DNA from 4 places in the Clostridium aromativorans genome. Region 1 is predicted to be linked to each of the others. Evidence: riboswitches for the same ligand, from Rfam matches in the RefSeq annotation. Region 1 holds a riboswitch; each other region holds the start of a gene.
The links. A riboswitch is a leader RNA that binds a small molecule or an ion and turns the genes downstream of it on or off. The one in region 1 is predicted to bind cobalamin.
Positions count from the first base shown of each region.

Region 2: it holds a riboswitch for cobalamin, as region 1 does, so the genes downstream of both, LN736_RS01665 (cell wall-binding repeat-containing protein) here and LN736_RS03570 (energy-coupling factor ABC transporter permease) in region 1, are expected to answer to the same signal.
Region 3: it holds a riboswitch for cobalamin, as region 1 does, so the genes downstream of both, LN736_RS09380 (cobyric acid synthase) here and LN736_RS03570 (energy-coupling factor ABC transporter permease) in region 1, are expected to answer to the same signal.
Region 4: it holds a riboswitch for cobalamin, as region 1 does, so the genes downstream of both, hemA (glutamyl-tRNA reductase) here and LN736_RS03570 (energy-coupling factor ABC transporter permease) in region 1, are expected to answer to the same signal.

Region 1 is NZ_JAJJPB010000002.1:179,699-183,914, forward strand. Features, by position in the region: gene LN736_RS03565 (family 1 encapsulin nanocompartment shell protein) at 1-666, shown strand, start outside; cobalamin riboswitch at 801-973, shown strand; gene LN736_RS03570 (energy-coupling factor ABC transporter permease) at 1,121-1,789, shown strand; gene LN736_RS03575 (hypothetical protein) at 1,792-2,136, shown strand; gene cbiQ (cobalt ECF transporter T component CbiQ) at 2,140-2,919, shown strand; gene LN736_RS03585 (energy-coupling factor ABC transporter ATP-binding protein) at 2,932-3,765, shown strand; gene LN736_RS03590 (AEC family transporter) at 3,794-4,216, opposite strand, start outside.
Region 2 is NZ_JAJJPB010000001.1:350,921-355,136, reverse strand. Features, by position in the region: gene LN736_RS01670 (acetyl-CoA hydrolase/transferase family protein) at 184-1,494, shown strand; cobalamin riboswitch at 1,604-1,785, shown strand; gene LN736_RS01665 (cell wall-binding repeat-containing protein) at 2,083-3,510, shown strand; gene LN736_RS01660 (energy-coupling factor transporter transmembrane component T) at 3,622-4,216, shown strand, end outside.
Region 3 is NZ_JAJJPB010000010.1:47,565-51,780, reverse strand. Features, by position in the region: gene LN736_RS09380 (cobyric acid synthase) at 1-1,476, opposite strand, end outside; cobalamin riboswitch at 1,637-1,812, opposite strand; gene LN736_RS09375 (energy-coupling factor ABC transporter ATP-binding protein) at 1,855-2,580, opposite strand; gene LN736_RS09370 (energy-coupling factor transporter transmembrane component T) at 2,577-3,383, opposite strand; gene LN736_RS09365 (NUDIX domain-containing protein) at 3,479-4,033, opposite strand; gene pdxR (MocR-like pyridoxine biosynthesis transcription factor PdxR) at 4,033-4,216, opposite strand, start outside.
Region 4 is NZ_JAJJPB010000004.1:50,324-54,539, forward strand. Features, by position in the region: gene hemL (glutamate-1-semialdehyde 2,1-aminomutase) at 1-434, opposite strand, end outside; gene hemA (glutamyl-tRNA reductase) at 449-1,663, opposite strand; cobalamin riboswitch at 1,781-1,959, opposite strand; gene LN736_RS05340 (glycosyltransferase family 39 protein) at 2,009-4,216, opposite strand, start outside.

The DNA.
Region 1 (4,216 bases):
AATCTTGATGAGAGCGGATCGATAGAAGAGGAAACTTCAGAGGGAATATCGAGAATTAAGAACAGAAAATATGAGGAGATACCACTTGTGTATAGTGATTTCACTCTTCTTTGGAGAGACATTGAAAACAGTGAAAAACTGGGTTATCCACTGGATCTATCAGCAGCTGTGTCCGCTGCAGAAGCATGTGCGCGAAAAGAGGACAAGCTGATTTTCCTGGGAAATGAGAATTTTGGATATGAGGGAATTTTTAATGCAAAGGGTACTAATAAAGTAGAGAAGAGTGAATGGAAATCGGGAGAAAATCCATTTACGGATATTGCTTCAGCTGTCGAAATTTTGACCAAGCAGGGTATTTATGGAAGACTCGCATTAATTGTAAGTCCTGATCTGTACCTGCAGATGCAGCGTATACAACCTGGAACAGGAGTGCTTGAAATTGATAGAATTGGTAAGCTCCTGAATGGGAATATATTTACAAGTCCTGTTCTTGGAACAAATAAGGGGGCACTTTTATGTACTGAACCTAATTATATAGACATTGTAATAGGTCAGGATATAGCAACAGCATACCTTGAACTCAGGGAATTAAATCATACTCTTAGAGTTTTAGAAACGGTGCTTTTGAGAATTAAAAACAGAAAATCCATAGTTATTTTTGAATGATTGGATTTTAATTAGAGAAGCAAATTCTTTAGGGAATTTGTTTCTTTTTTACGATACAATATATTGTGATTGTGCTTGACAATTCTGTGAGTTTGTGAGAAACTGAATTTGTCATATAATAACTTTATTAAAAAATAAAAGAAAAATATATAGGTGAATTTTACTTAAAAGGAAAGCAAGATGAAAAGTCTGCACGGTCCCGCCGCTGTGAAAGAGGAGCCCTTATAAAATATGCCACTGGGAAACTGGGAAGGCTATAAGGGTGATGAATCCAAGTCAGAAGACCTGCCTATATATTAGTGACCATTCGACTCTACGAGTGATAGGGAGGTGACTAGATGGTGAAATTTTATGATTCTTTATATAAATCATAACCCCTTAGCATTTGCTGAGGGGTTATGATTTATTTGGCTTTGGTTTAAAATATTACAATTAAACTAGGGGGTATTAAAAAATGCATATTGAAGATGGTATTTTATCGCCTCAAGCGTGGGGAACATGGTATGCAATAAGTGCTGTGTTTATGGTACCTGGAGTTAAAGAAATCAAGAAAAGAGTTAAAGAAAATTTATATTATAAACCATTTTTAGCAATGGTAGGAGTAGCTGTGTTTGTCATATCATGTATGCATATTCCTGTACCTGTGACAGGTTCCTGCTCTCACCCATGTGGTACTGCACTGGCGGCTATTATTGTTGGGCCCTTTGCTACAGGAGTGATTTCAGCTATTGTATTGTTTTTTCAGGCTATATTTCTGGGACATGGAGGTATAACTACTATTGGTGCCAATACTTTTTCTATGGGTATAGCGGCAGGTATTTTGGGATATCTGTGCTGGAAAATTTTAAGATATTTTAAGAGTCCCATCTGGCTGGCAGCGGGAATAGCGGGTTTCATGGGTGACATAATTACTTATCTGGTAGCTGCTTTGGAGTTGGCAATAAGTTTACATGGACATGTTCCTTTGATGAAGCAGTGGATGATATTCTTTTTAGGCTATGGACCTACGCAACTGCCTTTAGCTATTGCAGAAGGTGTGTTTACAGCTTTGGTTCTTCAGGTTATGGTAAAAAGGAGACCTGATTTGTTACCTGGTATACTTAAAAAAGGGGAGGCGAGGTAATTATGGAATCAAGCAACAGTATGGGCAGCAAAAAAGGCAAGAGTATTAAATTTTTAGACAAATTTACACGTGTTATGTTAACAGTTATGATAATTATATTTATATTTATATTTGGAGCATCGAAGTACATGGTCAATCATAAAATGGAAGCCGGAGGTACGGATGACAAAGTGAATACTATGGCTTCTGTTACAGCTAAGACAGACCATAAACCTTTTATCGAGCTTCCTGGTGATGCACAGGTAGGAGCATTTTCTGTAGCAAATTTTTTCGCAGGTTTAATAGTGGGACATCATTGGGAAAAATTATTTGGCGATTCCAGTAAAAATAAGTTAAAGGAAGAATAAATTATGGAACTATCTTCATTTGGCAGGATATCTGGCAATAAAAGTTTTTTACACCGTTTAGATGGAAGAGTAAAAACCGTACTGTTTTTAAGTGCAATTATAATAACAACTTTTTTGTCCAAGTGGTATCTTATAGTATCTCTGTGGATGCTGTCTATAATTGGATATTATACTTTGGGTGTTCCCTGGAAAAGACTTATAAAAAGGCTTCTCATACCTTTTAGTATAGCATGGCTTGTATTTGTAAGTGTACTTTTTACAAATGGGGAAACTGTTTTAACATATATTCCCTTTGGAACTTATCATCTGAATATATACAGAGAGGGACTTGCGCTTGGAACTTTATTGATGCTGAGAATAATGGCTGCAGTTAGTCTTGCATGCATACTTTCTTTTTGCACTCCGATGATTGAAATACTGGAAACCCTCAGAATACTAAAAGTTCCTTCGATTATAATAGATTTAGCTGATATGATGTATAGGTACATATTTATAATTGAAGATACGGGCAAAAATATGAGATATGCACAACTAAGTCGTATGGGGGATAGATCCAGCTGGCTGCGTCGTATAGAGGATACGGGCAAAATAGCGGTGTATATTATGATAGAATCTTTAGATCGAAGTGTAAGAGTTTATAATGCTATGCTTTCAAGAGGATATAATGAAGATAGTAGACAAGCTAAGTTTTTTACTTACCCTATTCCAGCTGGAGATTTTCGTTTTGGAATTTTGATAATGGCTTTATTGATGGTTTTAATTTTGATAAATATATTTGTTTAAAGGAGAATAGTTATGTCACTTATTGAAGTGGATAAAGTCAGCTATGCCTATAGTGATGGCAGCCTGGCACTTAGAAATGTTAATATGAAGATAAAAAGGGGAGAAAAAGTGGCAATACTGGGGCCAAATGGAGCAGGTAAATCGACACTTTTCCACCTATTTAATGGAATTTCAAAACCTAAATCCGGCATTATTACGATAAATGGACTGAAAGTATGCAAAAAAAATTTAGTTAAAATAAGACAGATGGTAGGCATGGTATTTCAGGATTCCGATGATCAACTTTTTAATTCTACAGTTCGCCAGGAAATAGCCTATGGTCTTTTAAACATGGGAATGAGCGGAAAGAAGTTAGAAGATACCATAGCATGGGCGTTAGATGTGGTTGGAATGAAAGGATATGATGACAAAAGTCCCCATAATTTAAGCGGAGGACAGAAAAAGAGGATTGCACTTGCAAGTGTTCTCGCTATGAAGCCCGAGGTGATGGTGCTGGATGAACCTACTGCAGCTCTTGATCCCAGGGGAGTATACAAGTTGATTAAGCTTTTGGATCTTATAAATAAAAAGCTGAAAATTACTTTGATTTTTGCCACCCATGATGTAGATACAGTTCCTCTTTTAGCTGATACAGTTTATCTTTTAGATAAAGGAAGCATTGTGATGGGAGGTACTACTGAAGAAGTATTCAATCAAAAAGAGCTTATTCGAAAAATTAATTTAAGGCTTCCAAGAGTAGCTCATTTAGTTGAAATACTAGGTAAGGATGGAATGTTAAATGTGGATAGCCTTCCACTTACTATTGGTCAGGCAAAAGAAGTTCTGGAAAACCACCGGGGGTCGTGAATAAATTGTGAACAAAGCTTAAATTTTTCTAGAAGCACAGTTTGATTATTATAGGTATGGTTATTATGGACAACAGGGAAGAAAAAGATACTATAAAGGCTGAATACTCCTTGTCCTTGTTGAAATTTTCTGCAAAGATTGTTGTAAAAGCGCCGGCAGGCATAGCCTGCATTAAAATCAGCGTTTTTATGACAATGGAATTTTCACCACATAAAATTGAAATAAGATACAGTGCTCCAGGTAAAATTATGAGTTTTATGAGTGAGCCATAGTACAAACTCTTGTCCTTTATAATCTTTCTAAGCTCACTTCTTGACAACAAACTTCCTATTATAAGCATGGATATTGGGGTGGTAAGTCCTCCCACCATATTTATGGTATCCATGAGTATAATAGGTATTTTTATTGAAAAAATCATTATTATGAGTCCTATAAAAGAGGAAATTATTCC
Region 2 (4,216 bases), on a different contig from region 1:
TTTATAAAAATTTAATATCCAGTAGTAAGTGATATTTTTAACATTCAGGTTTATTTAAAATATGAAAGAAGATCCTTTTGGATTCTCTTTTTTATTGTGCAGAGTAGATCAAGAGATCCCTGGGATTGAGTGGAAATTTACTTATCCCTAATTTTATAAAATTTTTTGAAAGGTGGTTTTAAAATGATCTCTACAAAATTGGAAAATTTATATAAGAGTAAATTGGTAAGTGCAGATGAAGCTGTATCTAAAATCAAATCAGGTGATAATGTAGTTTTTGGAACTGGATGTGCAGAGCCTTTAGTGCTTCTTGATGCTTTGGTAAAGAACAAAGAGAAATACAAGAATTTAAATTTGTACAGTATGCTGCCTAGATCTGAAGGTAAGTACGCACAAGAAGGTACTGAGGAATATATTCATTATAATTCGTTGTTTGTAAGTAAAGGTGTAAGAAATGCTGTCAATTCGGGAAGAGCAGACTATGTTCCATGCTTTTTTCATGAAATGCCAAGGCTTTTTAAGGAAGGATATATCCCTTTAGATGTATCGTTGATACAGGTAAGTAAACCGGATAATCACGGCTTCTGTAGTTTTGGAATTTCCAATGATTTTATAAAGCCAGCAACAGAATGCGCTAAAATTGTTATTGCAGAAGTCAATGAAAATATGCCAAGAGTTCTTGGAGATTGTTTCATACATATTTCTGATATAGAGTGTATAGTTGAAAATACACATCCTGTGGTTGAAATGGCACCTTCTAAAATAGGAGATGTAGAAAAGAAAATAGGGAAATATTGTGCTTCTTTAATAGAAGATGGGTCAACCCTTCAGCTTGGAATAGGAGCTATTCCCGATGCTGTACTTTCATTTCTAAAAGATAAAAAAGATCTGGGAATACATTCTGAGATGATATCTGATGGGATTGTGGATTTAGTTGAGTCTGGAGTAATAACAAACAAGAAAAAGACTCTCCATCCAGGAAAGCTAGTTGTGACTTTTCTGATGGGTACTAAGAAATTATATGATTTTGTAAATGACAATGCCATGGTTGAATCCGACTCTGTGGATTATGTGAATGAGCCCATGGTTATTATGAAAAATTATAAAATGGTGTGCATAAATTCCTGTGTGGAAATGGATCTGATGGGACAAATAACTGCTGAAAGTGTGGGATTAAAGCAGATAAGTGGAGTTGGAGGACAAATTGATTTCATGAGAGGAGCTAGTATGGCTAAGGATGGTAAATCAATTATAGCTATACCATCTACTGCAAAAAAAGGTACGGTATCAAGGATAGTGCCTTTCTTAAGCAAGGGATCAGCAATTACTACTTCAAGAAATGATGTGCATTATGTAGTGACAGAATATGGAATTGCACAGCTTAGAGGTAAATCGTTAAAGGAAAGAGCTAGAGAGCTTATAAAAATTGCGCATCCGAAATTTAGAGATGAACTGATAAGTGAATTTGAAAATAGATTTAATTGCGGTTATTAAAATAAAGTGTAATCCATTTCTCTTTTACGACTTCTATTTAACTGAATATATTGACTGAATAAAATTTATATCTTATACTTAACGGTAAGAGCAACAGATGATTTGTAAAATTTAATATTTGATGTTAGGTGATGTTTTAAATATTTAAAAGGAAAAGTATAGAAAATACTGCAGTCCCACCGCTACTGTATGGAGGATGAAACCTTGTTTGTATCACTGGTAATATATCTGGGAAGATAAGGGAGTAAGATGAGTCTGAGCCAGGAAGCCTGCCTGACATTTTGTTGATTTTTTCGGAGGGAAACATGATGCATTTTATTAAATTGTTTTTTAGTGTCAAAATATATATAAGCAGCTATAATTGAATGTAAATAGTGGGATCCTTAGGGGTCCTTTTATTATTGGAATTGATTTGATCTTTTATCCGAACGCTACCATTGCTAATACTTCCAACTTCTTAAAGTGGGAGATAAGCACTGCTACGCGGCTGGATAAGTTCTTGTAAGGTTCAGGTGGAGAAAAAGTATTCATTATTAGCAAACTCCACCTGAACCTAAGAATCACTTGATTTAGGGGAGGGATTATGATATGGAAGGTATGAAAAAAATTATCGGCAAGATTGTCATGCTTTTGTTTGTAATTGGCATTGCTTTATCCGGATTTACTGGAAATGTATATGCGGATTCAAGCAGTGCCGGCAATATGAGTACAACTGCAAATGAAAACAGGCTTTGGGGAGAGGACAGAATAGAAACGTCTCTAAAAATAAGTCAGGAGGGATGGAAATATGGTGCGGCTACTGCTGTTATAGCTCAGGGATATGGCTATGCAGATGCACTCTGTGCAGCACCTCTTGCAAAAAAATATAATGCTCCTATAATACTTTCAAGACAGGACTCGCTAAGTGATGAAACTATAAAAGAGCTTAAAAGGCTCAAAGTGGATAGGGCATTTGTGATTGGGGGGACAGGCTCTTTATCTGATAATGTGGAATCACAGCTAAAAGATATTGGTGTCAGCGCTGTGAAAAGATTAGGTGGACAAGATAGATATGAGACCTCTGTGAAAATAGCAGAAGAATTGGAAAATGTCAGCAATATTGTAGTTGCATCTGGAAACGGCTATGCTGACAGCCTTTCGATAGCTTCAATAGCTGCTAAAAAGGGAATGCCCATATTGCTGTCACAGAGCGATGTTCTTCCTCAGGTAGTGAAAAATTACTTGAAAAACAGAAATATAGAAAAAACGTACATAATAGGCGGCACTGGGGTTATATCCAGCAATCTGGAATCTTCTCTTACAAATGCTGTAAGACTTGGAGGCGCCACCAGGTTTGATACAAATCTGGCCGTGCTTCAGAATTTTAAATCTGATCTTAACTTTAGCAATGTGTATGTGGCAAGGGGAAATGGACCCAATGGGGATGAGTTTGCAGATGCGCTTTCCGGCTCAGCTCTTGCAGCTACAGAATCTGCACCTGTTGTTTTGACTGACAATACTGTTGCTTCGAAAACAGCTGACTTTTTAAAAGAGAACATGTCAGATAAAACCATTATTACTGCATTGGGCGGAACTGCGGTAGTTCCAGCTGTGATTTTGGACGATCTGGTTCGTTATTTCAATGGAGAGTCCACTAATAATGACGGTGAAAATAAGGAGACATTTACCTTGGAGCTTACTGAAAATAATGGAGCAACTCTTTTAAAAAAACAAATTTTCAAAATAGATACTAGTAAGATTGCATTGGATTATTTGGAAACTATGGTGGACAACATAGATGCGGGAAGTGGTTATATAAATTCTATATCCGTTAATGGGCAGAGTTATTTAAATGAATCTGCTCCAGATTGGTCTCATGGTACCAGTTGGTTCATATATATAAATGAAGAATTCGCCAGTGAAGGTATTCAGTCCATAAAGCCAAAAGCGAAAGACATCATAAAACTTGATTATCATGATTGGACTTATGAAGATATGGGTAATTCAGATATGAATACTGTAGATAAAAATCAGTGATCTATCAAATAGCATATGACAATAAAATAGCATTTTAGGGAATACTTAAAGAATGGCTGTTATTCGGGATTGCGGCCATTCTTTAAACAGCTGACAAGGAAGTGAATATCCATGACTTATAAAGATGAAGAAAAATCCAGGTATTTCATTGATTTTAAACAGTACCACGTGCTGACCGCTTCTGTGGTTTTCATGTCCATGATGGTAATAATATTTTCCAACGACAACCCGGTGATACTGTCATCTGTATATGTCTTTATCCTGTTTATTGCGGTGTTTTGCAGTGAAAAGCACAAATTCAAAACGGCACTGTACTATTTTTTCCCAATTGCTTTTTTTATAATTTTGCTGAATGTACTCTTTGTGAGTTCCGGAAGAACAACACTGTTTTATCTGTTTAATAGAAGATTTACACTGGAGGCGTTTATATATGCCCTGGTGATGTCCCTTAAATTTCTGGCGGTAATCTATCTTTTTATAATACTCGAGCTTATGGTTGATTCTGACAGGGCAGTTTCCTATTTTTCATCCATAATGCCCAAATCCACTCTCATGCTCATGATAAGTTTCAAGCTCATACCCAGTATGAAGGATAGATTTAGAAATTTAAAGGAAATATATGAGGTAAGAGGTGTGATGTTTGACAAGAAAAAAGCCAGAGAAAAAGCTGCAAGTTATATTCCTGTGATGTCCATACTTCTTGAGG
Region 3 (4,216 bases), on a different contig from region 1:
AAGATTTTTTCTCACTATACCAGCAAGTTTTTCTATCTCGCCTTCCCTAAGATCTTCATATACTTTGGACTTTTTATAACTCAAGCCTTTATTTTGTCTTATTTTATTTAAAATATATTCTCTGAAATCAATGGCATCAAAAACGCCGTGTATATAAGTTCCAAATACATTTTGTCTTGTGTTTACAGCTCCATCTTCTATATTGACTTTTTCTCCATTTTTCTCCGTAAATCTAAACAGCGGCTTTGCATTTTCACCATATTTGCATATGCCCATATGAATTTCATATCCATAGACATCCAATTTTCTTCTTTCTAAGGATCCATTTCCTTTTATAAAAGGGAAATCAATATTGCTTATGGCCTTTATCCTTGTGGTTACTTTTTCTTTTTCAAATACAGTTTCTATATCCAGAAGATCCATTCCCTCTACTTCTCCCATATCAGTTTCTGTTTTATATGGATCGCTTATGGTCTTTCCAAGTATTTGATAGCCTCCACAAACCCCTATTACAATTCCGCTTTCACTGTATTTTTTAATACAGGCTTCAAGTCCACACTTTCTAATTTTTATCAAATCTTCTATAGTATTTTTGCTGCCCGGAATTATAAGTAAATCAGGGTTCCCAAATTCTTCTACAGAAGTTATGAATCTCACTGAAACATCCTCTTCACTTTTCAGTGCATCCAAATCTGTGAAATTAGAAATATGGGGCAATTTTATTACAGCTATATCTATAGGTGCTGTAACCTTCCTGTTAAATTCCACAGCTCCATCTTCATCTTCCAGTGCCAGATTAAAATATGGTATAACTCCTATGCAGGGAACTTTAATAATATCTTCCAACATATTAAGACCGGGTTTTAGTATATCTATATCCCCTCTAAATTTATTTATTATTGTACCTTTAACTCTTTTCTTTTCCTCTTCATCAAAAAGCAGCATAGTCCCTGCAAGAGAGGCAAATACTCCTCCTTTGTCTATATCACCGGCTAAAATCACCGGTGCATCCACTATCTCAGCCATGCCCATATTCACGATATCTCTATCTCTTAAGTTTATTTCTGCAGGACTTCCTGCGCCCTCCATCACTATTATTTCAAAACTTTCTTCCATTTTTTTAAAATGATTTCTAAGCATGTCCCTAAATTCCAGCTTCATGTTGTGATATTCCATGGCAGTGCTGTTACCATATACCCTGCCATTTACTATTATCTGACATTTTTTATCCGAAGTTGGTTTCAACAATATTGGATTCATATAAGCCTCAGGCTGCAGTCCTGCAGCATAAGCCTGAAGCACCTGGGCACGCCCCATCTCTTTGCCATCCAGAGTTATATAGGAATTTAACGACATATTTTGAGATTTGAATGGACATACTGAATATCCATCCTGTTTAAATATCCTACAAAGAGCAGAGACAATTATACTTTTACCCACAGAAGAACCCGTTCCCTGGATCATAATTTTCGCCATCATAACCACTCCTCTAAACCTGTTAAATAAAATAAAAATTTATTTTTATTAAAATATATATTTAAATAAAAAGCGATGAGTTCTAGAGCTCATCGCTTTTAACATAAAAATTCAGCTTACACTGAAAGATTAAACATACTAAAAGTTCTTTCCCTCCGAAAGCAAAAACAACTACTAGGCAGGTCTCCTGGCTTATGATCCATATTTATTTTGAGCTCTTACTTTTAAAGTTAAAAGTCAAAATTCATAATCAAATACAGTAGCGGGGGCTGTTACGGATTCTAACCGCATTCCCTTTTCACCTATATATAAGGCACCTAGAATCTATTTTATATTATAGTTTTAAGTTTATTATATTCCACTTTCCATGTCAACTGATTACTTGATATTATATTTTATCAAAAAATCATTATCCTCAATTACCTTATTATAAACATCATCTCTTATTATATGATGATCTTCTGAAAATACCAGTACACGTTTAAAAAGCCCCTTTACATATTCAAAATCATGTGTAGAACATATTATGGTCTTTCCTGCCTTATTTAACTCTATAAACAAATTATTTAAAAACTTTTTACCCTTCGGATCTATGCCACTCATAGGCTCGTCTAAAACCAGCACTTCCGGGTTAAGAGCAAGTACAGCAGCTATGGCCACCCTCTTTTTTTCCCCTCCACTTATGTTATATGGCTCTTTGTCTTGTAAATTTTTTACATTCAAGAGTTTTAAACAATCTTCCACTCTTCTTTCTACTTCAGCCTCGTCCATTCCCATTTGTCTTGGGCCAAAGGCCACTTCTTCATATACATTGGAACAGAAAAGCTGCGCATCAGAGTTTTGAAATACAAATCCCATTTTTTTGTGAAACTTTTTAGAAAAACTACTATCCTCCAATTTACTCCTAGATATCTGTATATTATTAAAATAGTAACTTCCACTCATAGGAAATATCATCCCATTCAATAACTTTAAGAAAGTTGACTTTCCACTGCCATTGGCACCTATAAGTGCTATTGAATCTCCCTGTTCTATTTTAACATTTATACTCTTGAGCACCTCTTCATCTTTATATTTAAAAGATACATCCTTAAATTCTATCATCCTAACCTCATCCTAGCTATGTAAAAATACATGCCTATTATAAAAATATTTACTATTGAATATAGGAAATCAACAAACTTAAACTTGAACTTCACATGAGATATATATTCTCCTGTAAATCCTCTACATTCCATGGCATAATACATTTCATCTCCCATTTCCTTGGACTTTAAAAACAAACCTCCCATGAGTTTTGAAATGGAAGAATATTTGTTGCTGTTCTTTCCAACCGATCTCAGTTTAAGAGAATAAAACATATCTAGAGCAAATTCTCCTAAAATGTAAATATATCTCAAGGTTATATCAAATACTAGGATAAAAATATCAGGCACAAAAAACTTTTTCAGTGCTTTTATTATATCATGCCAACTGGTAGTATAGGATAGAGTATTTATGGAAATTATAGTTCCAACTACCTTTAGTATAAGCAAAATGCTGTTTTTTGTATTGCCCATAACCATGGAAGGCATGAGCATTACAGCAGTGAACAGCGGAACAGCTGTACTTAAAATCAGTATTCTCTTTATTTCTTTTATATTCAAAAGGCTTAATAACAACAGAAAATATACATCCATTAAAAATACATAGTGAAAACTTTTGGACAAAGATAAAAATATTATATTTAAAATAGTAAAAGACAATTTCACTATGGGATTTAAATTGTATAAGAGATTATTTTCATTTCTATTATTTCTTTTAATAAGAGATAATAGATGTAATATAGAAAAAATACTTTTGTCTATAAATTTATCTTTATCTTCTGGTGGAATATAATCATCTTTTTTTAAAAGCCAATCTTCCATAAATTACACCTGCAATTTCAAATTATAATATGTCCATGTTAAAAATATATCATAATTGTGATTATATTTCAAACAAACTCCCAATTCAATTTTGATTATATATTCTCCATTCCAAAAAAAGCATACCATGGACCCATGGCCACAGCAATTCCCCTAGCCTGCTCTTTTAAAAAAAATTTTTTTATCTCTTCTTTTTTCAGGGCAATTACTTCTATATCTTCTGCTGCTTCTAAATTCTGTTTTGGTTTCTTATTTTCCTCTAAATTCTCATCTATCTCAACTTTTACTACTCTTACTTTGTCCGTCAACAGTGCTGCATTGGAATACAGAGAAATCCCTACAGATTTTACATTTCCTGTATACCCCGTTTCCTCTTTTAACTCTCTCAATGCATTTTCAGGTAAACTTCCACTTTCCACAAGTCCAGCCGGGAATCCAATAACATAATTATCTATAGTAGGTCTATACTGTTTTATAAGTATATATCTATTGGATGGAACCATTTTACTTATTATTACAACTGTGTTTGTAGTATTGGTTCTCTCTATACTTTCCCACTTCAGCTGTTCATGTTTCTTTCCCTCATAAGTTATTTCCTCCAATTTAATCCAGTTTCCACTGTAAAGCGTTTTATCCGATAATTTTCTCATCATATACCTCCTAACTTTTTAGCTTCTTCTCCAATTATGCTAAAACCTTTTTTTATATCTTCTCTGCTCACCCTTGAAAAACCAAGTCTCAAAGTGTCCTGTCCCTTGTCATCTACATAAAATATATCTCCAGGAGTGAATATAACATTCCTCTCGCAGCATTTTTCTAAAAGTTGCCTGGAA
Region 4 (4,216 bases), on a different contig from region 1:
AAATGTCCATGATAGCAGCCGGCAAACTTTATTATTCTATTTCTTCCCGTATATCCCCTGGCAAGCTTCACGGCACTCATAGTAGCCTCTGTTCCGGAATTGACCATTCTAAGCATTTCCACATTATCCACAGTAGTGCATATATATTTTGCAAGCTGAAGTTCAAGTTCTGTAGTGGCACCAAAAGATATGGCCCTTTCACTGGTATCTTTTATGGCCTTCACCACATCTTCATCACAATGGCCCAGTATCATGGGTCCCCAGGAACAGACAAAGTCTATATACTTATTTCCGTCTTCATCGTATATGTAAGCCCCACTGCCGCTTTTTATCACAGGCGGATTCATCGGCACATCCTTAAAGGCCCTCACCGGACTATTGACTCCCCCGGGCATATATAATTTGGACTCGTTGAATATATCATCGTTTCTCATTTTAATCTGCCTCCTCATTGACAAAATATTTTATTTATAAGTTTCATGTATTCTTTTTCCCTGCCTTCAAGCTTTCCCTCTTTTAAAACCTTTATGGCCCTATTTATATACACCTTGGCGGTGCTCTCTATCATAGTTTGTACAAGTTTTTCATTGTCCTTGGTATATCTTTTATTTTTGAAGGTCTTTATCCTCTTTTCACATATCCGGCTGCCAAATTCCTTTATTTTCTGTATTTCAGGAGAAATCTCATCCAGGGACCGCCACTTCAAAAACTCATCTATGTGCTCATCTATAATATTCCTGCACTTTTCCATTTTTTCTTTTCTCATGATTTTATTTTTCTGATCAATAGCACTTATACGGTCTATATCATACAACTCAACATTTGAAAATGTCATTACATCCCTGTCTACATCCCTTGGCACTGCCAGATCAAATATAAGCAATTTTTTATCAGGAAGTTCATCCTTTGAAATTACTGTATGAGGTGCAGACGTACAGCTTATTATGCAGTCCACATCTTTATAATAGTCCTTTCTCCGGTCAAAAGTTATAAATCTAACCCAGCTGCATTTTTTATATAGTTTGTCCACTTTATCCAGATTTCTAACTGCCACGTATACAATTTCCGTACTCAAAGAATTCAAATATTTAAGAACAAGCTGTCCTATTTCGCCAAAACCCAGCAGCATATATTTTTTCATCTTTCTCTTTTCTGATTCTCTCACCACTATGGAAGGAACCGATACGGGTATCTTATATATTTCACAGGTGTTTTTAAATTTTTTGCCGCAGGTTACAGCACTCTGGAACAGCCTCTGAAGCTGTCCTCTAATGGTTCCAGTTTTAAGAGCAGCACTATAGGCGGTTTTAATTTGTCCCAATATCTGATCCTCGCCCAAAATTTTGGAATGAAAACCACAGCTCACCTTCATGAGATGTCTGATTGCATTTTTATCCTCTACATAGAATATATAGTTCTCAAGCTCTCTATCCCATCCCAGGCGATCAAATACAGCACAGATCAGATCTTCCCTCTGTAAATCAGAGTTCACGTATATCTCCGTTCTGTTACAGGTACTTAAAATCAGCACATTTCCTGTAACATCATATATGTCCCTCAATTTGTCTACAAGCCTTGCCGGTATAATGGAAAACTTCTGCCTTATTTCAATATCACATTCACTTTTCACTCCAATAAGTTGTATAATTTTTATCACCTCCATTTATAAAAATGATCCTTTCAACCAAGCTGGCAAAAGGATCATTTACAATCAGATATAATTACACATTACCGTAAAAGTAACTCATTAATATACAGCCCCCCCTATCGCCTGTAGAGTTAAAGGTGCAAAGCACAGGCAGGTCTTCTGACTTAAGATTCATCATCTAAAATACGCCTTCCCAGTTTCCAAGTGGCTCATATAAATTAGATTCATCTAATACAGCTACAGGATAGCTCAGGACTTTCACCTGATTCCCTTTTAATCAATCATATCAAACCCGTACTTATTATCAAATTTTACTTAATTATAACATTATTATAGAAAGATTCAACTAATATACACAAACTATTTTACAGTACCTTTCAAATCATATAACTGCTGGGAATTCATTTCCATTCCTCCAAATCCATTCTTTCCCAAATTCTCATTTTCTGCGCTGCTGTCTTCCCTGGCTTCACCGGTTTCATTTGTATCGGTAGATGTGGTATTTTTCCATTGGCTTTCTGGAACAAGTTTGCCGTTTTTCTGAACCCAGCTCATTATATCCTGTGAGTCCCTTCCCATTCCACCTGTGAGTACATATCTTATTTCGCCCTTTTTCACCAGCTCTTTGAACTGATTCAAAGAAAGTATTTTGTCAGAGCCCGAGAACCCTCCCAGAGGCATTATACTTTTACCGCTCTCGATTATCATGCCAGCAGCAGCGTTGGAACTGGACGCCACAAGAGCATATCTTTCATTTTTAACATGGCTGTCAAGGAATTCTATCAATTTTTTATTTTCACTAGAATATCTGCTGTTATTTCCTCCCGCAGTCCCCATTCTGAAATTTCCGGATCCGGTGTTCGACAAGAGCTCCAATCCGGCAGCAGGCATGCTCCCGTTTACGCCATGGGTTACAGCAGCTGCAGATCCCAGAAAAGGTGTTACAAGTATTCCTACAAAAGCAAGGCTGGCAAGTACTTTTGCAAAATTTATATTTCTTCCAAGATTCAAATCATGCTTCTTTATTATCCTGTAAATTACAAGAAGCACAGAGGATGCAAAGCTCAATACAGCTGCAGCTATTATCATGCCTTTAGCTGCCGCAGGTATGGAAGAATAGAAATAGGATAACATCATCAGATGAAGTGCTCCCTCTACAATAAAGGATATCGGCAGCAGCCACGCCTTTATTCCGCCTTCCTGCCTATACAGCTTCCACATAGAAACAAGACCTATGCCGGACAAGGCTGCAGCAGGAGGTGCCATCATTGTCAGATAGTACTGGTGAAACAGTCCTTTAGTATAGCTGAAGTATATGAATTCCGGTAAAAGCCACAGCATCCACAATGCCAAATCCAATTTTCTTCTATTATCAAAAGGAAATCTCAGCTTTTCCACTATTGCCGCTGCAATAAATCCCAATATGGACAAAGGCAGGAACCACACTATCTGATCGGACAGCACATTTTTGGAGAACAATCTTGTAATACCAGCCTCAGTCTGACCGCCAAAATTTCCTGAAAGCCCACCATTTCCGCCGGGTCCGCCATTTCCCCGTCTTTGCTGCATTCCTTCCCCATTCTGCCCTGCTCCCTGGGGCATCTGTGCCGGATTCACCCCATTTTTCTGGGAGCTGCCTCCCTGAGAACTGCCATTTTGCTGGCTGCTGCCCTGAGAGCTGCCTCCGGAGCCTCCAGGGAATCCACCCGGTGCCTGCATCATTCCACCGCCCTGGCCGCTTCCATTTGCTCCTGAGGTCACATTCTGCGTATCTGAAGAATTTCTGTTTCTCTGAAAGTAAGCCATATTTCCTCCCTGTCTGTTTCCGCCAGGTCCGCCGCCCATACCTCCACTGCTGCTGCTCAGCCTCTCAAGTCCATTGTGTCCAAATATAAGCTCCATAACGGTGTTATTAGTACTGCTGCCTACAAAAGGCCTGTTCTGAGCAGGAACCAGATCCACAACAACTGCCCAGAAAAAAGATACTACAGCAAGTACAACAGTACTTATGACAAGATGCTTTAACCTCTTTTTCAAAGGTGCGGCAGCAGAGATCAGATAAGTAATATACAGGGCAGGAATAACCATATAGGCCTGGAGCATCTTTATGTTGAACCCCACACCTACAAGGACAAGACTTATAAGAAGATACTTAAATCTGCCTTTTTCTGCCGCTCTGGATAAAAACATGCAGGCAAGAAGCAGCGTCATCACCAAAAGATTGTCCACAGTGTTATTCCTGCTGGTTGCTACAAAAACAGGGGTTATTGCAAGACACAGCGCAGAAATAAAGGCTGCAGCTTTTCCAAAAGATCTCTTAACCATATAATACAAAATCCCAACGGATATTACTCCTGCCAGAGCCTGTGGAAGCAGTATGCTCCATCCACTGAACCCAAATATCTTGGCAGATAAAGTCTGTATCCAAAAACCCAGGGGAGGTTTGTCAATAGATACAAATCCCCCTGGATCAGAGGCCACAAAAAAGAAATTCTTGAAATTTACGAGCATACTTTTTACACCTGCTGCATAGTATTCATTTCCGTATCCTTCCACACCTAAATTTGC